Regions from separate parts of the Janthinobacterium sp. 13 genome, predicted to be linked through region 1. Evidence: predicted binding sites of a transcription regulator. Region 1 holds the regulator's gene; each other region holds the start of a gene.
What was found. The regulator FNR, encoded in region 1, switches genes on or off when oxygen is low (the NO sensors DNR and NnrR bind a similar motif). The targets are predictions, from matches to a motif close to TTGATNNNNATCAA.
Positions count from the first base shown of each region.

Region 2: the regulator FNR is predicted to act here: its motif matches at 2,044-2,057, upstream of CLU94_RS22775 (OmpW/AlkL family protein).
Region 3: the regulator FNR is predicted to act here: its motif matches at 2,326-2,339, upstream of CLU94_RS07795 (glycine-rich domain-containing protein).
Region 4: the regulator FNR is predicted to act here: its motif matches at 3,179-3,192, upstream of cydD (thiol reductant ABC exporter subunit CydD).

Region 1 covers NZ_PEEQ01000001.1:3,076,502-3,081,754, reverse strand. The annotation lists gene ccoG (cytochrome c oxidase accessory protein CcoG) at 1-1,077, shown strand, start outside; gene CLU94_RS13595 (FixH family protein) at 1,180-1,704, shown strand; gene fnr (fumarate/nitrate reduction transcriptional regulator Fnr) at 1,708-2,466, opposite strand; gene CLU94_RS13585 (response regulator) at 2,716-5,253, shown strand, end outside.
Region 2 covers NZ_PEEQ01000001.1:5,152,646-5,157,898, reverse strand. The annotation lists gene CLU94_RS22785 (methionine ABC transporter permease) at 1-423, shown strand, start outside; gene CLU94_RS22780 (MetQ/NlpA family ABC transporter substrate-binding protein) at 456-1,283, shown strand; gene CLU94_RS22775 (OmpW/AlkL family protein) at 1,365-1,982, opposite strand; gene CLU94_RS22770 (LysR family transcriptional regulator) at 2,129-3,025, opposite strand; gene fur (ferric iron uptake transcriptional regulator) at 3,266-3,703, shown strand; gene CLU94_RS22760 (MerR family transcriptional regulator) at 3,773-4,138, shown strand; gene CLU94_RS22755 (NAD(P)H-dependent oxidoreductase) at 4,198-4,788, shown strand; gene CLU94_RS22750 (SpoIIE family protein phosphatase) at 4,961-5,253, shown strand, end outside.
Region 3 covers NZ_PEEQ01000001.1:1,766,026-1,771,278, reverse strand. The annotation lists gene CLU94_RS07815 (SDR family oxidoreductase) at 1-119, shown strand, start outside; gene CLU94_RS07810 (hypothetical protein) at 203-463, shown strand; gene CLU94_RS07800 (hypothetical protein) at 1,166-1,405, shown strand; gene CLU94_RS07795 (glycine-rich domain-containing protein) at 1,493-2,209, opposite strand; gene CLU94_RS07790 (CHASE domain-containing protein) at 2,399-4,258, opposite strand; gene CLU94_RS07785 (glutamine--tRNA ligase/YqeY domain fusion protein) at 4,460-5,253, opposite strand, start outside.
Region 4 covers NZ_PEEQ01000001.1:643,081-648,333, reverse strand. The annotation lists gene glmM (phosphoglucosamine mutase) at 1-973, shown strand, start outside; tRNA gene CLU94_RS02670 (tRNA-Pro) at 1,055-1,131, shown strand; tRNA gene CLU94_RS02665 (tRNA-Arg) at 1,226-1,300, shown strand; gene CLU94_RS02660 (hypothetical protein) at 1,386-1,565, opposite strand; gene CLU94_RS28610 (PEP-CTERM sorting domain-containing protein) at 1,711-2,277, opposite strand; gene CLU94_RS02650 (GbsR/MarR family transcriptional regulator) at 2,567-3,118, opposite strand; gene cydD (thiol reductant ABC exporter subunit CydD) at 3,257-4,945, shown strand; gene CLU94_RS02640 (amino acid ABC transporter ATP-binding/permease protein) at 4,942-5,253, shown strand, end outside.

The DNA of each region.
Region 1 (5,253 bases):
TCTTGCCCGCAAACGGTATACACGGAAATTTTCCTGTGGGTCGAACGCCGCATCGAGGGCACGCGCAGTGCGCGCATGGCCCTCGACAAGCAGGGCCCCTCCGTGCGCAAGGCGTTCAAGAAGACGGCCAAGCACCTGGTATGGGGCGCCATCGCCCTGTGGACGGGCTTTACCTTTGTCGGCTACTTCACGCCGATCAAGGAACTGGCGCAGTCGGTGACCACGCTGAACTTCGGTCCCTGGGAATGGTTCTGGGTCTTGTTCTACAGTCTGGCAACCTACGGCAACGCGGGCTGGCTGCGCGAGCAGGTGTGCAAATACATGTGCCCCTACGCGCGCTTCCAGAGCGCCATGTTCGACCAGGACACCCTGATCATCACCTACGATGCCAAGCGCGGCGAACCACGTGGCGCCATGAGCAAGAAGGCCGGCAACAACGACAAGCTGGGCGATTGCATCGACTGTACCCTGTGCGTGCAGGTGTGTCCGACCGGTATCGATATCCGTAACGGCCTGCAGTATGAATGCATCGGTTGCGCCGCTTGCGTCGATGCCTGCAACAGCGTGATGGACAAGGTCGACCGGCCACGGGGACTGGTACGCTACAGTACCGACCATGCGATGGAAAACAACTTCAATTCGAAGCAGATACGCCAGCGCGCCATGCGCCCGCGCGTCTTGATCTACACGTCCATCCTGGCCCTGATCATCATCGCCGTGTGTACTTCGCTGGCCCTGCGCACGCCCCTGAAAATGGACGTGATCCGCGACCGCGGTTCGATGGGACGCGAAGTGGAAGACGGCATGATCGAAAACGTCTACCGCCTGCAGATCATGAACACGTCGGAGCAAAGCCAGCATTTCAAAATCAGCGCTTCCGGCTTGCCGGGCCTGACCTTGCTGACGCGCGAAGAAGTGACCTTGCAGCCGACGGAAACGCTGGGTTGGCCGATCCGCCTGCGCGTGCCGCACGGCGTGGGAGAGAAGGGCTCGAACAAGATTGCGATCGAATTGCAATCTCTGGACGACCCATCGCTGCATGTGCGTGAAAGCGCGGTATTCATCGTGCCACGTTAACAAGGAAAGGCGGACGGGGACCGGGTGCCCTCGCCGCCGCCACGAAGTTGCAGGAAGGCCGGTCCCCATGCGGGGACTGGCTGATTAAACAGGAGAAATACCATGTCCGACAGTCTGAAACTGCAAGCACCCGTTGCACCGTGGTACAAGCATCGCTGGCCATGGCTGCTGATGATCGGCCCCGGCCTGTCCGTGGTCGTCGGCAGCTTCATGGGCTATATCGCGTTTACGCAGCCCGATGCGCTGGTGGTGGGCGATTATTACAAGCAGGGCAAGGCGATCAACCAGGATTTGAAGCGCGACACGATCGCCAGCGACCTGGCGATGGATACGCGCCTGTCGTATGACGTCGCTGCAGCGCGCCTGACCGGTTCCGTGCACAGCTTCGGCAAGGCCTATCAGGCGCCTTTGCAGTTGCACCTGGCGCATGCGACCCTGCCGGAAAAGGATATCAAGGTGCTGGTGCAGCCCGACGCAGCCGGCAATTTTTCCGTGGCGCTGCCGATGCTCGAGCGCAGCCGCTGGCAAGTGCTGGTGGAAAACGACAAACGCGAGTGGCGCCTGTCCGGCATCTGGACCTGGCCCCTGCAACGCAGCATCGCGCTGCATGCGGACGAGGAACTGTAAGTCTTATTTGCAGACGTCCGTGCCAGCCGTAATGGCTTTTAACTTGGCCGGCTGCAGGATTTCAATTTCCCGGTTGGAGACGCGCAGCCAGCCTTCCTTCTTGAACTTCGACAGCAGGCGGCTGACGCTCTCGATGGTCAGGCCCAGGTAGTTGCCGATTTCCTCGCGCGACATGCGCAGCTGGAAATTGCTGCCCGAATAGCCGCGCGCTTCATAGCGCGACGCCAGGTTGACGATGAAGGCGGCAAAGCGCTGCGTCGCCTGCATATTGCCCAGCAACAGCATGACGCTTTGCTCGCGCGTGATTTCCTGGCTCATCATGCGGTGGAAATGGCGCAGCAGGGTCGGCATGTTGCCCAGCAATTGTTCCAGGCTGGAAAACGGGATTTCACACACTTCGCTGTCTTCCAGCGCCACCGCGTTACAGTGGTGGCGGTCGGCGCTGATGGCGTCCATGCCCAGCAGTTCACCCGCCATCTGGAAGCCCGTCACCTGCTCTTCGCCGCCCGGATTGATCTGGTACGTCTTGAAATGCCCTAGGCGGATCGCATACAGGTTCTGGAACGAGTCGCCGATACGGAACAGCGAGGCGCCGCGCACGATCTTGCGGCGGCGGCCGATGATCTGGTCCAGCCTGTCCATGTCGCCCACATCGAGGCCCATCGGCAGGCACAATTGATGCATGCTGCAGGTCGAGCATCGCGCACGCAACGCCTCCACGTTCACGGTGGGCAAGGTTGGAGTGAGTAGCGCTTCAGTCATGTCGGTACCTTTTAGAAAATGCAACAACAAGTTTACTGCATACAGCCGCATACAGGGTTGCCGTATGCCAATTTCACCGTAAATTCGGCGAATAAACGACGTCCAGCCTTTAATTATATGGCAACATCGTCAAAAGCCCGCACGGGGCGGGCAATTTGCGCGGCGGCGCTTGCCAAGCTGGGGCATTGATAGGAAAATTCCTGACAGCATTATCTGCCGCCTGTGCCGCCCGGTACTGAAAAGGAAATCATGAAGCCTCTCGGCATTAAAGCAAAAGTCGCGCTGGCCACCAGCCTGACCTCGATCGCCATGATCGCGCTGGTCACCATGATCCAGGTGCAGCACATGCGCGACGACTTCACCCGAGTACTGCTGAGCCAGCAATCGTCCCTGATCACCCGCACCGCCGCCGAACTCGACGACAAGCTGGGCATGCTGCTGCAGATCGTCACCCTGACGGCCCGACAGCAGCCGCCGGAATTGATCGCCCGGCCCGCCCAATTGCGCGAATACTATTCGCGCCGCTCGATGCTGGTGCTGTTCGATGACGTGCTGGTGCTCGACGCGCATGGCGCCGTCGTGGCCGACATGCCGGAGGTGGCGGGGCGCGCCGGCATCAACGTCGCCGAGCGCGAGTATTTCCAGACCGTCCTGCGCACGCGCCAGCCCATGATCACCGAACCGATGCTGGGCAAGTCGAGCGGCATGCCCATCGTGCAGATGGTGGCGCCCGTGCTGGCCGCCGATGGCCAGGTGGCCGGCGTGGTGATCGGCGTGCTGCGCCTGTACAAGGACAACCTGCTGGGCCGCCTGCGCTCGGAAAAGATCGGCAAGAGCGGCTATTACTTCATCCTCACGCGCGGCGCCGTGCCGCGCTACGTGCTGCACCCCGATACCAGCCGCTTGCTGCAACCGCGCAAGCCGAACGCCAACCTGACGACGACCCAGCTGCTGAAGGAAGATGGCGAAGGCAGCATGGTCAGCACCAACAGCCGCGGCATCACGGCCGTCAACAGCTTCAAGCGCCTGAAATCCGTGAACTGGCTGCTGGCCGCCTCGCTCCCCGTCGAGGATGCATTCGAACCGTTCGATGGCGTGCTGTACCGGCTGGTGCTGTGGAGCATCCTCGCCTCGCTGCTGGCCGCCTTCGTGCTGGGCTGGGTCACCGTGCGCCTGCTGTCGCCGCTGGTGCGCCTGCGCGACACCCTGCAAGCCCTGCGCACCAGCGGCAGCCGCTTCACGCCCGTGCCGGTACAGCAACGCGACGAGATCGGCGAACTGACGGAAGCGTTCAACGGCCTGATGAGCGAACGCGACCGCCTGCAGCAGGAACTCGAATCGCGCGCGGCGGAGCTGGAACAGGAACGCGACCGGGCCGAGGCGGCCAACCGCGCGAAGAGCGATTTCGTGGCCAACATGAGCCATGAAATCCGCACGCCCCTCAATGCCGTGCTGGGCATGGTGTATTTGCTGGGCAATACCAGGCTCGACACGGAACAACGCAAGTATCTGACCATGGTCAGAGTGGCGGGCCAGTCGCTGCTGGGCATCCTCAACGACGTGCTCGACTATTCGAAGATCGAGGCGCGGCGCATGGAATTGTCACCCGTCGAATTCGACCTCGACGAAGTCATGAATACCCTGGCCACGACGATGACGATGAATGCGGGCGAAAAGGAGCTGGAACTGGCCATCGCCGTCGAGCCCGACGTACCGCGGCGTCTCGTGGGCGACGCCCAGCGCCTGCAGCAAATCCTCGTCAACCTGGCCGGCAACGCCATCAAGTTCACGGAGAGCGGCGAAGTGGTGGTGGCCGTCAGCCTGGCCGAGAACGAAAACGGCCGCGCCTGGCTGCGCTTCGAGGTGCGCGACACGGGCATCGGCATGACGGAACTGCAGCAACAGCAGCTGTTTGCCGCGTTTTCCCAGGGCGACCAGAGCATCACGCGGCGCTTCGGCGGCACGGGCCTGGGCCTGGCCATCAGCAAGCAGCTGATCCACATGATGGGCGGCGACATCGCCGTCGCCAGCAGCGAAGGCAAGGGCAGCCGCTTCTGGTTCAGCGTGCCCTTCGAAATGCTGGCGCAGCCGGCCGAAACGCGGCGCACGCCGGCGCTGGGCCAGCTGCGCCTGCTGGTGGCCGACGACAACCGCACCACGCGCGAACTGATCGTCAAGCTGATCGAGGCGTGGGGCTGGCTGGCCGACGAAGTGGACTCCGGCTTTGCCGCCATCGAACTGTACCGCGAACGCCTGGCGCAGCAGCAACCGTACGACGTGGTGCTGGCCGACTGGCACATGCCCGTCATGGACGGTCTGGCCACGGCCAAGGCCATCCGCCAGGCGGCCAGCGGCCAGCGCCAGCCCATCGTGGTGATGGTCAACGCCTTCGCCCGCAACCACCTGGAAGAAATCTCCAGCGCGGCCGAGGCCGACGTCGTGCTGATGAAGCCGATCACGGGATCGAGCCTGTTCGACGCCCTGCACCAGGCGCTGATCGCCAAGGACGACGGCGGCGAGCAACGCATGCTGCACCAGCCGCTGGGCACGGAACTGGCCGGCGTGCATTTCCTGCTGGTGGAAGACAATCATTTGAACCAGGCCGTGGCGCGCGGCATCCTCGAACACATGGGCGCCACCCTGGACGTGGTGGGCGACGGCTTGCAAGCCGTGGAACGGCTGCGCACGGAAGCGCTGCGCTACGACATCGTGCTGATGGACATGCAGATGCCCGTCATGGACGGCTTCAGCGCCACCCACATCATCCGCACGGAACTGCGCTTGCAC
Region 2 (5,253 bases), 2.1 Mb from region 1:
TTTACGCGCATCATCGCGGGCACTTCGATCGGCCCGCTGGCGGCCAGCGTGCCGCTGTCGTTCGCCGCCATTCCCTACCTGGCGCGCCTGGTGGAACAGAACCTGCGCGAAGTGCCGCGCGGCGTGATCGAGGCGGCGCACGCCATGGGCGCGTCGGAAATGCAGATCATCTTCCGCGTGCTGCTGGTGGAAGCGCGTTCCGGCCTGGTGCTGGCCCTGACCGTGCTGTCGATCAGCTTCCTGTCGTATTCGGCAGTGGCCGGCGTGGTGGGCGGCGGCGGTATCGGCGACCTGGCCATCCGCTACGGCTACTACCGCTTCGAGACGGACATCATGGTCGCCACCGTGGCCATCCTGATCGTGCTGGTGCAAACCATCCAGTTCGCCGGCACGCGCATCGCCAAGCGCCTCGACAAACGTTAATTCATATTCAGTATTTCAGTACAAGGAAAAGCATGAACCACATTCGCCGCAACCTGCTCCTGGCCGCTGCCAGCCTGGCCTTCGCCACCGCCGCCCACGCCAAGGACCCGAAAGAACTCGTCATCGGCACCAGCTCCGGCCCGTATTCTGACCAGCTGAAGCTGGGCATCAAGCCTATCCTGGAAAAACAGGGTTACAAGGTCAAGATCGTGGAATTCAACGACTACGTGCAGCCGAACTATGCGCTGGCCGAAGGCTCGCTGGATGCCAACGTGTTCCAGCACATCGTCTACCTGACCAAGTTCGCCACCGATAACAAGCTGCCACTGAGCTCATTGATCACCGTGCCGACCATGCCGATCGGCCTGTACGGCGGCAAGCAGAAAACGCTGGCGGAAGTCAAGAACGGCGCCACCATCACCATGCCGAACGACCCGACCAACCAGGCGCGCGCGCTGGTGATGCTGGCCAAGATGGGCTGGATCAAGCTGAAACCGAACGTCGACCCGCTGCGCGCATCCGAGCGCGACGTGCTGGAAAACCCGAAGAAGCTGAAACTGGTGCCGCTGGAAGCGGCGCAGCTGCCACGTTCGCTGGCCGACGCCGACTACGCTTTCGTCAACGGTAACTTCGCCCTGGCCGCCGGCATGAAGCTGACGTCGGCCCTGAGCGTGGAAAAGATTTCGGACAGCTACATCAACCTGGTAGCCATCCGCACGGCCGACAAGGCCAAGCCATGGGTCAAGGACCTGGAAGCGGCCTACCGCTCGCGCGCCTTCCTCGACGCGACGAACAAGTATTTGGCCGGCTACGAAAAGACGGATTACCAGCTGGCGCTGGAAAAGACGCTGAAAAAATAGACCGCTGCATGCCATGCAAAAAGGACGGCCAAGGCCGTCCTTTTTTATTGTCCGCGCCGCGCGGGCGCTGTCATGCCATGCTTAGAAGCGGTAGCCCACGCCTACGCCGATCAGGACAGGGTCGATCTTGACTTCGCTGGCCTTGGCGGCACCGACGAAGACGTCGCTGCGGATCTGCACTTTCTTGATGTCGAAGTTCAGCGACCAGTTTTTGTCCAGCTTGTAGTCGACGCCAGCTTGCAGCGCGAAGCCCCAGCTGTCATGCTCCAGACGGCCAGCGCCATTCAGCAGTTTCACGCTCGAAATATTCGTATAGTTCACGCCTGCACCCACGTATGGGCTGAACTGTTTTTCAGGCATGAAGTGGTATTGCAGCGACAAGGTCGGAGGCAAATGCTTGAACGTGCCGATATTTTGGCCACCCAGGGTGACGTCATGCTTTTGCGGATACGTCAGGATCAGCTCGGCAGCGATGTTCGGCGTGAAGAAATACGAAATATCGATTTCAGGAATCGTCTTGCTGCTGACGTGGATCGTGTCCGATGCGCCATTGCCCAAGACCGGCGTGGATTTGTTGGCAGGATCGATATGCACGGCGCGCGCACGGACCAGCCATGGGCTTTCCTGTGCCATGGCGTTGCCGGCGAATGCACCAATGGCGGCCAGGACGATTGCTGCTGCAGTTGCGGACGTTTTCATTATGTTTTCCTCTGTCGTTAAGTAACGCTGCGAAGTCTAAGAGTGCAGTGCAACAAAAACTTTGATCCACATCAAATAGTGCTATATGGCATCACCAGAGGGATTTTTTCCTTTGCCCAGGTCAAAAATTGCCGCATTGCAGCGCATCAATGCACGTCGGCAAACAGGCTGGCGACCCAGTCGGCAAACACGCGCACGCGCGGCGACAATTGCCGGTGGTGGGGATACAGCACGGACACGGGCAGCGGGTCGGGCCGCCAGTCCCGCAGCACTTCCACCAGTTCGCCGGCCGCCAGCGCCCGCTCCAGGTGATAACGGGGCGCCTGGATCAAGCCCATGCCCGCGCGGCAGCAGGCGTGATACGCGTCGGCATTGTTGACGGACACGGTGCCCGGCAAGGCCACGCTGCGGCGCTGGCCTTCCACCTTGAAATCGAAGGGCCAGACCTTGCCCGTCTGGGCGGAAAAGAAATTGACGGCGCGGTGGCCATCCAGCTGCGCCAGATGCTCCGGCGTGCCGTGCGCGGCCAGGTAGGCGGGGCTGGCGCAGGTCACCTGTTCCAGCAGCGCCACGCGGCGCGCCACCATCGACGAGTCGCCCAGTTCGCCCACGCGCAGCACGCAATCGACGCCTTCGCGCACCAGGTCGACGAGGCGGTCGCCCATGCCGATTTCCAGTTCGATCAGCGGATAGCGGGCGCAGAAGCGGTCCAGCACGGGCATGACGAAGTGCATGGCCAGGGTCGCGTGCAAGTCGATGCGCAGCTTGCCGGCCGGCTGCTGCGCCGCCGAACTGAACACGGCTTCCGTTTCTTCCAGGTCCGCCAGCAGGCGCACGCAGCGCTGGTAATACGCGTCGCCATCGGGCGTAGGCGTCACTTGCCGCGTGGTCCGCTGCAGCAGGCGCACGCGCAGCCGCGCTTCCAGCTGCTTGATCGCATGCGTGACGGTGGCCTTCGGATAGCCGAGGTCATGCGCCGCCTGCGTAAAACTGCGCAGTTCGACGATGCGCGTAAAGATGCGCATCGCATCAAATCGGTCCATGCTCCCTCCATTGTTATTTCTTGCTGCACAGTATAGCGATTCGACCGCCACTTTTCAGCAGCAACCAATACTGCTGGCATCAGTTGCCTGCCACGCAAGCGCCACTTGCGCCGATGTCACTGGATTGCCGCCCGTCCCCGCGGCATACTATTTACAGCACACACATGAGAATGGTAATGATTATCATTTGCGATATAATGCAATACCTCGCTAGGGCGACTACAAAAAGGAATGGGAGACATGGATATATTGAGGGAACTGCGTGAATCGGGCTTGAAAGTGACCATCCCCCGCTTGCGGATTCTGCAGCTGTTTCAAGAAGGCACGATCAAGCACCTGAGTGCGGACGATGTCTACAAACTCTTGCTGGCTGAAAAGATCGACGTGGGCCTGGCCACCATCTACCGCGTGCTGATGCAGTTTGCCGAAGCGGGCATCCTGTTTCGCCGGCATTTCGAATCGGGCCACGCCGTCTTCGAACTGAACGAAGGCCAGCACCACGACCACCTGGTCTGCACGGGTTGCGGCAAGGTCGATGAATTCGTCGACGAAGGCATCGAACTGCGCCAGAACGAGATCGCCGCCGAGCGGGGCTTCGTGCTGCACGAGCACGCGCTGTCGCTGTACGGCACCTGCGCCGAGTGCACGGCGAAGAAAGTGCCGCCGCGCCGGGCCTGAGGATGCCTGGGCCGTTTGGGCGCCGCTGCCATACGGTAAGATTCGCTCAAGCTTGAGAAAGGATCACCCATGTACATCGGAGAAATCGCCCGCCTGGCGGGCACCTCGCCCAAGGCCTTGCGCCACTATGAAGCGCTGGGCTTGCTGGGCGACGTGCGCCGCGCCGGCGCCTACCGCGTCTACACGCAGCAAGACCTGGCGCAAGTCAAACTCATACGCCAGGCGCAGGCGCTGGGCTTCCGCCTGGCCGAACTGCTGCCCATCCTGGCCGGCGACGATACGGACTGGGCCGCCCTGTCGCAGCACATCGCCGCCAAGCGCACGCAGATACAGCAGGATATCGCCCGCCTGCGCCAGCTCGACGCGCAACTGGCCGACATCGACACGGAAATCCACGACTGCCTGGCGCACCAATACCTTCAAGCGGCCGCTTGACTCTGCCCTCAGGGGCAGGCTTTAGCATGCAAGCTCTTCTTTAACGGACAGCCTGCACCATGACCAAGACGACACCCAAGCGCATTTTGATACTCCTCGGCCACCCGTCGGGCGACAGCTTTTGCGCCGCCCTGGCCGAAGCCTATGCCGCCACGGCCCGCAGCGCGGGCCACACCGTGCGCGAGCTGCGCCTGGGCCAGCTCGACTTCGATCCCATCCTGCACGAAGGCTACCGCCAGGTGCAGCCGCTGGAAGCGGACCTGCTGGCCGCGCAGGAAGCCATCAGGTGGGCCGAACACCTGGTGTTCGCCTACCCGATCTGGTGGGGCGGCGCGCCAGCCCTGCTGAAAGGCTTCGTCGACCGCGTCTTCCTGCCCGGCTACGCTTTCAAGTACCGCCCCGGCAAGGCCTTCCCGGCGCAATTGCTGAAGGGCCGCACGGCGCAGCTGCTGGTGACGATGGATACGCCGCCCTGGTATTTCCGCTGGGTCTACCGCATGCCCGGCATCCACCAGTTGCGCAAGACGACGCTGGAATTTTGCGGCATCAAGCCCGTCAGGGTGGCCAGCTTCGGCCCCCTCCTCGACTCCACCGAGCCGCAGCGCGCGCGCTGGCTGGCCCAGGCACAGGCGCTGGCCCGGCGCCTGTAAGTTGCTTGCCATGCAGCCATCTTGCATACGGTTTTGACAAGCTGGTAATCAAGCCGTCATATTCCAAGGCTACCATGATGATATTGCCTGTTTGTCAGTCGCCTTGCCGTCGCGACAACAAGGGTCCGATCGTCATGTAAAGGTAGCCGCTGTGGAGTTCAACGCTTCTCGATTGCATCTTCCCCGTTATCGCACGTCCGTGGCGTTTGATCTGTGCATTCCCACGGAATCCGTGCAGGCCGACGCCAGCAATTTCGCCGTGCTGGAACTGTTCACGGAACGGCGCGACATGATGAGCCTGCCCGTCACGGAGCAGCAGAAGCCCATCGGTTTGATCAGCCGCAACATCTTCATGTCGCAGATGTCCAAGCCCTTTTATCACGAGGTGTACGGCAAGAAGAGCTGCATCGCCTTCATGGACAAGGAACCGCTGATCGTCGACGGCGCCATGAGCATCGAAGACCT
Region 3 (5,253 bases), 1.3 Mb from region 1:
CCGAATCGCGCCGCCTGCACAATACCCGCCTCAAGCGCGAGCTGGGCGTGCGCCTGCGCTACGCGCGCGTGGCCGATGCCTTGCAGGCGATGGCAGCCGATGGCGCCGGCATCGGGTAAAATGGCCGGTTATCTGCGCACTTTGCTGGGCCGGCGCGCAGCGCGCCGTTCCCGCGCTGCGCCACTCACTTAAGGACTACAGCATGAGCACCCTCACTTACGAAGAATACCTGGACGAGGTCACCACCGTCCTGACGGAACTGTACGACCTCGACGACGAGGCCGCCATCAAGCTCGTCGTGGCCGCGCAGGACGCCGAATTTTTTGTCCCGCACGATGCGCATGAGGAAATGCGTACCGTCGAACAAGCCAAGAAAGATGCGGTCACCTTGTTCGAGCGCAAGCAGAATCGCCAGCAAACGCAGGAAAAGCAGCAGCAGCGCGTGCGCCAGCAAAAGAAATAAGAATATGGGCCTGGCCGCTGGGGCCATGGCGCAGTACGGGTCTCGGCGCAACACCGGGGCCGTGACCTTTGACGCAGCGCAAACGCGTCATGGCGCGCTGGCGATATGGTGAGCAATGTCGTCACGCGTCTGGGCTCTTGTGGCGGGCTCTGCATAGCGTGACGCTGTTTCCCGTCAGCAGGAGCGAGCCATGCGAGCTACGAGTCACCCCAGCAAGGAACAGGTACGCGCTTACATGCGCCGTCGCGAACGTGCGCTGCAGCCGCCGCCGCCGCCCGATGAAATCCGCCGGCAACTGGCCTGGTGCCGCGTGGATGCCGTTCCGGGTACGTGCCCGCTTGCCACCCCGGCCGGCGTGGCCGCGGAAGGCTGGCATCTATCTGCCGAAATGGCGCGCCTGAGCGCCCTCATGGCCATAGCTTGGCTCATGCATAGCGGTGTTGCTCATCGTAAAAATTGATGACTTGCAGCAAATTTTTCCAATTTGAGTTATCCTCTAGCACATTCCAAGTGCGTCAATTCTCTTCAATTATCACAATTTTGCGTTAAGTTACGCAAAAATCAACAATAGCGTGTATTATATTGTTTGCGGCGTAAAAGCCGCATAAGTGATGGCGCTTTTTAGTGTGTTTACCCTGAATTATTGCAGAAGAGACATTCGGTTTCTTTTTGCTCTAATACAACAAGTACGGATTTTCGATCATGTCTCTCAAACAAATTACCTCTTTGCCTACCTACAACCCGAATCGCGTCCTCGATGCGATCATCGACAAGCTGCAACTGAAAAACGATGCCGCCTTGTCGCGAGCCCTGGAAGTGGCGCCACCGGTCATCAGCAAGATTCGTCACAATACCTTGCCGATCGGCGCCACGATCCTCATCCGCATGCATGAAATCAGCGATTTCAGCATTCGTGAACTGCGCGAGTTGATGGCTGCCTAAGAGCGCCTGACAGACGGCAAACTGAGAGGTGCCGTCTGGGTACGTCAGGCTTGCCGCGTGCGGCAGCCACATCTGTTTTCCGCTTTTCTATTGCGGGTCGCGGTTCAGCACCGGACGATCGACATAGAAGCGCCCCATTTCCAGGCCAGTCGAGGACGACTTGACCACCGCTGCGGCCAGTGAGGCAGGGGCGCTGGAAAATGCGGTGTTGGCAGCCCCGGTCGCGCGGCCCGAATACGCCGTCGCCTGCACTGCCGCACTGGAAAACGCCGTTTGCACGGCCCGGCCCGAGTAAGCCGTCGCTTGCACCGCCGCACTGGAAAACGCCGTTTGCACGGCGCGGCCGGAGTAAGCCGTCTCCTGCACCGCACGTCCCGAATACGCCGCCTGTACGGCGCGCCCCGAATACGCGGTTTCAGCGCGGATATAATCTTCCCCGAACGTTTGTTCATACAACTGCTTCATGCGCTCGCCCACGCGATGGTGCGCCGCTTCGTCGTCCTCGCCGCGCAAGCCGATGTAGGGGAAGTGATGGAGGAAGTAGCCGAACACCTGTTCGCAGTCGGCCGCATATTTCAGGGTATCGAGGATGTGGTAGTGCCAGAAGGTATCGACGTCCATCAGGGGCGCCGTCTCTTCTTGCGGAAACTGTTTCATCAGGATCAGGAAGCGGCGGTATTCGAATTCCACCGCGTTGGCCTTCTCCAGACTCCATCCTTCGCCTGACTCCCGGTGCATCAGTTTGACCTTGATCGCGTCCAAATTCAAATCGGCAATAGCCTTGAAACTGTCGTTCGTATCCATGAATGTCCTTTGGTAAAGAGCGTTGTGGGAAATACGGTGAAACAAGGGAAAGCGGCGCGTGCGTACTCCTGGCAAGTAGTCAAGGAATGCCTTGCCCATGGCGGGCAGGCGCTAAGTTGTTCTACATCAATATTGCATCTTATTACGAAATATGCAAGCTGAGCTTGATTCATGCGGGGCGCGTGCCGGTCAGCCGCTGGCCCGGCTTTCTTCCTCGTAGGGAAACGCGGTGGCGTCCGCGCCCAGCGGCACGCTGACGTGCACGCTCATGCCGGCGCCGGGGCTGCTTTCGATGTAAAAAGTGCCACCTAGCAACTTGATGCGTTCTTCTATCCCCACCAGGCCAAACGAGCCGAGCTTGTTGCGCCCGTCGATGGCCGCGCCCACGCCGTTGTCGCTGACGCTCATCGACACCGTATCGCGGCATTTTTCCAGCTTGACCTGCACGCGGCTGGCATTCGCATGCTGGGAAATATTGCTGAGCGACTCTTGCAGGATGCGGAACAGGGCCGTCGCGCATTGGTCGCTGAGGCAAATGTCGTCATGGCTTTCGCTCACTTCGCAGGCGATGCCCGTGCGCTGGCGAAATTGCGCCACCTGCCATTCGACGGCCGCATTCACGCCCAGGTCCAGCACGGTAGGGCGCAAGTCGTTGATGATCTGCCGCACACTCTTGATGGTGGCGTCGATCTGTTCCAGGGTCGAACGGGCGCGGGCGTTCAGGCGCGGGTGGCGGCGCTGCGTGCGCGAGGCCAGCATGTCGGCGTCGATGCGCAGGACCAGCAGATTCTGTCCCAGGTCGTCGTGAATCTCGCGCGCGATGCGCTTGCGCTCTTCTTCCTTGATCTGGTCGGCGTGCGCGGCCAGGCGGCGCAGTTTCTGGTGCGACAGTTGCAATCGGATCTGGCTGGCGCGCAATTCCTCCGTCATGCCCGTCGCCATCTGGATGGCGCGCCGGCGCGACGACGCCAGGGTATGGAACAGCACGTACAGCAGCATGGTGCTGGCAAAGCCGATCAGCAGGGCCAGCCACGGCAGGAAGGCGTCGAAGCGCGAATACAGGTCGCTCTTGCGCACGCTGAACAGCGCTTGCCAGGCGCGGCCATTGTGCTCGATCAGCAGCGTGCTGCTCAGGTAGCGGCCCGAACTGCCGGGCTGCCACCATGGCGCATGCATGCCCGCCGCCGTGCTGTCGAAGATGGGGCGCATGTCGTGCGGCAACTGCAGCGGCACGTCCCGCTGTTGCAGCGCCTGCGGGCCGATATCGAACAGGGTCAGGCGGACGTTGCGTACCGGCATGTCGGCCAGCGCGCTGCGCATCATCGTCACCAGGTCGTAGCCGATGCCGACGGACCCCTGGTAAGCGGCGCGCCTCTGCTCCACCGTCTCGACGGGCATGCCGAAGCGGTACACGGGCAGGCGCATGGCCATGCCCGTCAGCTGAGGACGGCCGTCCATCGGCACGGGCACGCCGGAATTGCTGATGTGGCCGGAATCGCGCGACTGCGCCAGCGCTTCGGCGATCTGCGGGCGCGAGGCGATGTCGTAGCCATACTTTTCCGGGGCGCTGGCGATCGGCTCGATGTATACGAGCACGGAATACTGGGCGCGCGGGCCGGGCGGGTGGATGGCAAACGCCGGATAGCCGTCGCGCCCGGGCGGATAGTCGCGCCGCATGGCCGCTTCATAAGCGGCGCGCTGCGTCTCGTCGAGTTCCTGGCTGTAATTGAGATTCATCACGCCCGGATAGTTCTGTTGCAGGGCGATGTTGGCCACGTAGCGGTGGAATTGCTCGCGGCTCACGTGTTCGTTGGCCTGGAACAGGCTGGCCGTGCCGCGCAGCAGGTTGGCATACGACTTGGTGCGCGATTCGATGTTTTTCTGGGTGTTGCGCGCCAGATTGTTGAATTGTTCGCTGGCATCGCTTTCGATCGACAGCGAAGCGGCCATGTAGAACAGCAGGCCCACCATCGTCGACACGACAAAGCCGAACAGCCACAGCGGTCTTTTTTCAGCAGCTAAGGGGTGTTCGCCGGCAGTAGAAGACATCGCCATCCGCATCAGGAAGAGGAATCGGGTGCCGCCTGTGTGGTGGTGGCTGTACTCAGTTGCACAAGGACTATCGAAATTGCAAATTGCTCAATAGCTGCCTAATATACAAAACTATCGTGAATATAGTCAACAGGCAATATTTCTCTTTGAAACGAAAAAAAACCGCCGCAGCGGTTTTTTTCGTGTGCCGTCCAGCCCTTATTTGGCGGGCTGCCAGCTGTCTTTCAGGGTGACGATGCGGTTGAAGACGGGCTTGCCCGGCTGGCTGTCGACCCGGTCGGCCGCAAAATAGCCGTGGCGTTCGAACTGGAAGCGCTGTTCCGGCTGGGCCAGTTCCGCGCCCGGTTCCAGCCACGCTTGCACCACTTCCTTGGCCAGCGGATTCAGGGCCAGCTTGAAGTCCTTGCCGCCCGCGTCCGGCTGCGGGTCCGTAAACAGGCGGTCGTACAGGCGTACTTCGGCGGGAATGGCCGTCGGCGCGCTGACCCAGTGCATATTGCCCTTGACCTTGTAATTGGCGCTGCCTTCCGTGCCCGACTTGCTGTCCGGGAAGTAGGTGCAATGCACGGCGATGACCTTGCCGTCCGTATCCTTGTCAAAGCCCGTGCACTCGATCACGTAGCCGTAGCGCAAGCGAACCTTGCTGCCCGGCTTGTCGTCGATCGGCGGATACAGGCGGAAATAGCCCTTGTTCGGCACTTCCATGAAGTCGTCTTCCTCGATCCACAGCTCGCGCGAGATGGGGAAGGTGCGCAAGCCGCGCTCCGGGAAGTGCGGGTGCACGGGCGCCGTGCATTCCACGCTGTCGTTTTCAGGGAAGTTGTCGATGATCAGTTTCAACGGACGCAGCACGGCCACCGAACGGGGCGCCTTCGGGTCCAGGTCTTCGCGCAAACAGCCTTCGAGCACGCTGTAGTCGATCCAGCCGTCGGATTTCGTCACGCCCGTGCGTTCGCACATCAATTGAATCGCTTCCGGCGTGTAGCCGCGGC
Region 4 (5,253 bases), 2.4 Mb from region 1:
CAAGCTGCCCGACAGCGTGGAACTGGAAATCGAAGCGGCGCTCGACGAGCCCATGGCTTGCGTGCCCTCGGACAAGCTGGGCCGCGCCAAGCGCCTGGACGATGCCCAGGGCCGCTACATCGAATTTTGCAAGGGTACCTTCCCGAACGAGCTGGACTTGCGCGGCCTGAAGATCGTCGTCGATTGCGCGCATGGCGCCGCCTACCATATCGCGCCGCACGTGTTCCATGAGCTGGGCGCGGAAGTCATCGCCATCGGCAACAAGCCCGACGGTTTCAATATCAATGCGGGCTTCGGCGCCACGGCAACCAAGGCCATGGCCGAAGCCGTCGTCGAGCACGGCGCCGACCTGGGCATCGCCCTCGATGGCGACGCCGACCGCCTGATCATGTGCGATGCCACGGGCCGCCTGTATAACGGCGACGAGTTGTTGTACGTCATGGTCAAGGACCGCCTGGCGACAGGCCCCGTGGCCGGCGCCGTCGGCACCCTGATGACGAATATGGCGCTGGAAGTGCTGTTCAAGCAGCAGGGTATCGGCTTTGCGCGCGCCAAGGTGGGCGACCGCTACGTGCTGGAAGTCATGAAGGAAAAGGGCTGGATACTGGGCGGTGAAGGTTCCGGCCATCTGCTGTGCCTGGACAAGCACACGACGGGCGACGGCATCGTTTCCGCGCTGCAAGTATTGTCCGCCCTCAAGCGCAGCGGCCAGAGCCTGCAGCAATGCCTGGCCGAACTGGTGCTGTTCCCGCAAACCCTGATCAACCTGCGCGTGGCGCCCGGTTTCGACTGGCAAAAAAATGCCGCCATGGTGGCCGAGAAAGAACTGGTCGAGGCCGAGCTGGGCGACACGGGTCGCGTGCTGATCCGCGCTTCCGGCACCGAGCCGCTGATCCGCGTGATGGTCGAGGCAAAAGATAAGGAAAAGGCCGAGTCGATGGCGCGCCGCATTGCGGATAAAGTGGCTGTGTAAAGGCAGGCGCCGATAGTTATTTCCATCTAATTCGTCTATGGCAATTGACGAAATTGGGTGGGGGCGTTATTATCTTGTCTTCGGAGTGTGGCGCAGCCCGGTAGCGCACCTGGTTTGGGACCAGGGGGTCCAAGGTTCGAATCCTTGTACTCCGACCAAAGTCATAAGCGGGCTGTCAGAAATGACAGCCCGTTTTCTATTCCGCGCTGGCATTTCATTGCTGGCGCGCATGGATTAAAATACTGCACCTCTCCGCCCATCGTTCAACGGATAGGACAACGGTCTTCTAAACCGTGAATGGGGGTTCGATTCCCTCTGGGCGGACCAGTTTCATACTGGCCACGATCATGCTGCGGCAAGCTGCCGCAACGCACCCCATCTTTCCCCCACATCCGGTTTTTCGCGCAGCGGTTCAGGGCTGCGCGCCCAGCACCACACTCAGCAAATACAGCAGCGGCGCCGCGCACAGCAGCGCGGAACACAGCGACAGCACTTTCTTGCTGGCCAGGCGTGCCAGGCGCAGCCGTTCGCGCACGGGCAAGTGCTGGCGCAGCGCATGGCGCGCGCGCGGCTGGAATGGGGATTCATGCATGTGGACTCCCTCGCAACGGTGACTGAAGATGCCGGTCAGCATAGCGGGAGAGGCATAAAGGCGGTGTAAAGAGTGGGCGGCGCGGCGCAAGCGCGCTGTAAACATGGGTGCGCCGGCGCCGTGTTGCGGGTCTTGCCCGATGCTCTTATTTTGCCTGGCGGCGGCGCGCCAGGACGCCGAGCAGGCCCAGGCCGGCGAGCAGCATGGCATAGGTTTCCGGTTCAGGGACGGCGGAAACGTAGGCGCGGTAATTGCTCAGGTCCTTGGGCAAGCCTGCCACCGTGAAGGTCGTGCCGGCTGCGACGGGCGCTGCCCATTGGAAGACCAGTTCGCCCTGGCCGAAATGGATGGCCAGGTAATCATAGGCCGCCGCACTCGTGAAGGAATTCACCCCGCCGCTGGCGCCTGCCGTGGTGCCGGCGGTGCAGCCTGAGGTGGCATTGTCGCAAAACGAGACGGCCGCACCCAGGCTGGTGCCGAAAACGCCGTTGATATAGCCCTGGATGTCGGTGGGACTCTGCGGCACGAGATTGTCGTTATAGTATTTCACCATGAGGGCAGGTGACGGCGAGTAAGTGACGGTGCTGCCTTCGATGCTGAAACCGCTGGCCGGTCCCACATCGACCCATGTAGCAGCCTGTGCCACGCCCATGCAGGCCGTCAGGGCGGCCAGCATGGATGCCCGTATGGCAATGCTTGTTATGCTTTTCATGAAAATCCCCTTTTATTTTATTGCAGACATTTCACTGCTTCAGGGTGCGCGCCATCCGGTCAGGGAGGTCGACTTGTCGCCCGGTCGCCTTTGCGTGAGTACGCATATGCAAGCTTAGTCTTGATGTAAATTAATACAATTTAAATAATGCTATTGGCATGCTTGACAACATCGCATACGGCTATGTATGGCTGTGCTGGCGAAAGCCTGTACGGCGAGCGGAAATGGCGTGACAAGGCATGCCAGCTTGTGCTAGCAATGCATTGAGTAGGGAGAGGGGCGGCGGGTTTCAGTCGCTGTTATTGCTGACGCCGAACAGGCGATCCTTGGCATTGAGCAGCTTTTGCACCTTGGTGCCCATTTTCATCAACTGCGCCATCGATTCGGGCGACAGGCGCTGCAAGTCGTCGAACCAGGTGTTGGCCAGGTCGACCAGTTCATACATTTCGCGCATGCGCTCCTGCGCATACTGGTCGACGGGTTCCGTGGCCGGCGCCAGCAGCGATTCGCGCAGCACCGTCAAGGTCGGCGCCACTTCGCGGCGGCGGCGCTCGGCGGCCACCACGCGGAAGATTTGCCACACATCGCCCAGCGAGGAAAAATACTCGCGCCGGTCGCCGGGGATGCGCGACTGGCGGATCAAGCCCCAGCCCTGCAATTCCTTCAAGCCGATGCTCACGTTCGAGCGTGAAAAACTCAGGTGTTCCGCGATTTCATCCGCGTGTAAAGGATGCTCTGCGACAAACAACAAGGCGTACACTTGCCCCACTGTCCGGTTAAAGCCCCAGCGGCTGCCCATCTCGCCGAAATGGCTGACGAAGGTCAGGATCAGCGGCGTCATTTGGATATGTTGAGTTTTCATAATTATCTGAATTTTTTCACGCCACACCCGCAGGGTCAATTGATATATGTCATGTTTCGCAGTATTATACAAAATATCGAATTTACAGAAAATTCTGAAAACTCAAAAAGTATAGATATGCCTACCACGCCGCTGTCCTTGCCCCGCTTTATCCTTCCCCGTGCCGCCAGCCTGGCGCAGGGCGGTGCCGCCTTGCTGTGGCTGCCGCAAGCGGCCTTGCTGGCCTGGGCCGTGCAAGCCATGCTCGCCGGTGCACCCTGGCGCGCGGCCCTGTTGCCGGCAGCCGGCGTGCTGCTGCTGGGCATGCTGCGCGCCGGCTGCGAAGCGTGGGGCGCGCGGCGCATGTATGCGGCGGCGCGCGACCACTTGTCCACCTTGCGCGCGCAAGTGGCGCAAGCGCTGGCGCACCGTTCGCCGCTGGACCGCCAGCGCGCCCAGTCGGGGCAGGCGGCCAGCGTCATCGCCGAACAGGCCGAAGCCATCGTGCCCTACCTGGTGCGCTACAAGCCCGCGCGCTGGAAGGTCATGCTCGTGCCGCTCGTGATCCTCGCCGTGGTGACGCCCCTGTCGTGGATCGCTGCCCTGATCCTGCTCATCGCCGCGCCCCTGATTCCCGTCTTCATGGCCCTGGTGGGCATGGGCGCGCAAGCGGCCAGCCGCGCGCAGATGGTGGAAATGGGCAGCATGAACGCGTTTCTGCTGGACCGCCTGCGCGGCCTGGCTACCCTGCGCGCGCTCGACGCCGTCGATGCCACGGCCGCGCGGCTGGATGCCTCGTCGCAATCCGTGCGCCGGCGCACGATGGTCGTGCTGCGCATCGCCTTCCTGTCGTCGGCCGTGCTGGAACTGTTTTCCGCGCTCGGTGTCGCCATGGTGGCCGCGTTTATCGGTTTCTCCTTGCTGGGCAGTATCAATTTCGGCACCTGGGGCCGCGAACTGAGCCTGGGGCAGGGCTTGTTCATCCTGCTGCTGGCGCCCGCGTTTTTCGAACCCTTGCGCGAACTGGCCGCCGTCTGGCACGACAAGGCGGCCGGCGAAGCGGGCCTGGCCGGCCTGCACGACTTGGCGGCCGAGGGCGTGCCCCTGCCCGGCGCCGGCGTGGCAGCCGCTGCCGTCTCCGCCGCCGCCATGGCCGTGGCGCCGCCGCCCGCTATCGAAATCCATCAACTGCGCTTTGCCCATCCCGGCGAGGCGCCCGTCTTCGACGGCTTCGACCTGACCGTGCGCGCCGGCGAACATGTCGCCCTGCTGGGCGCCAGCGGAGCCGGCAAGACCACCTTGCTGTCCTTGCTGGCCGGCTTGCTGCCCGCCAGCGGCGGCGAGATCCGCATCGGCGGCGTGCGCCTGAACGATGGCACCGTGAATACCTTGCGCCAGCGCATGGCGTGGATGGGCCAGCGTCCCCACGTGTTTGCCGCCTCCGTCAGCCAGAACGTGACCCTGGGCCGCGTCGGCGCGCATGCCGCGCAAGTGACGCAGGCGCTGCACCTGGCCGACCTGGCTGCCGTGGCGCAGGCGCAGCCGGCCGTCATGCTCAGCGATGGCGGGCAGGGCTTGTCCGGCGGCGAAGCCGTGCGCCTGGCCCTGGCCCGCGTGGCCCTGCATCCGCATGCGGACTTGCTGCTGGTCGATGAACCGACGGCCCACCTGGACAGCGAAACGGCGGCGCGCGTGACGGACGCCTTGCTGGAATTGGCGAAAGGCAAGACGATGATCGTCGCCACGCACGACCCCGTGCTGGCCGGCCGCCTGCAGCGCACGGTGCAGGTCGATGCCCGGGCGCAGGCACAGGAGTTGCGCGCATGAACACCACACTGATCTCGCATCCCGTCCTGCGGCAATTGCTGCTGGCCCAACCAGGCAAGCTGATCGGGGGCGCCTTGCTGGCGGCCCTGACGGCGGTGTCCGGCATGGCCTTACTGGGCTTGTCCGGCTGGTTCATCACGGCCACCTCGATTGCCGGCCTGCACGCCTCGACGGCCATCCTGTTCGACGTGTTCGGCCCGTCGGCCGGCATCCGCCTGCTGGCCATCGGCCGTACGGGTTCGCGCTATGCGGAACGCCTCGTCACGCACGACGCCACGTTCGCCGCGCTGGCCAGCATCCGCGTGCAA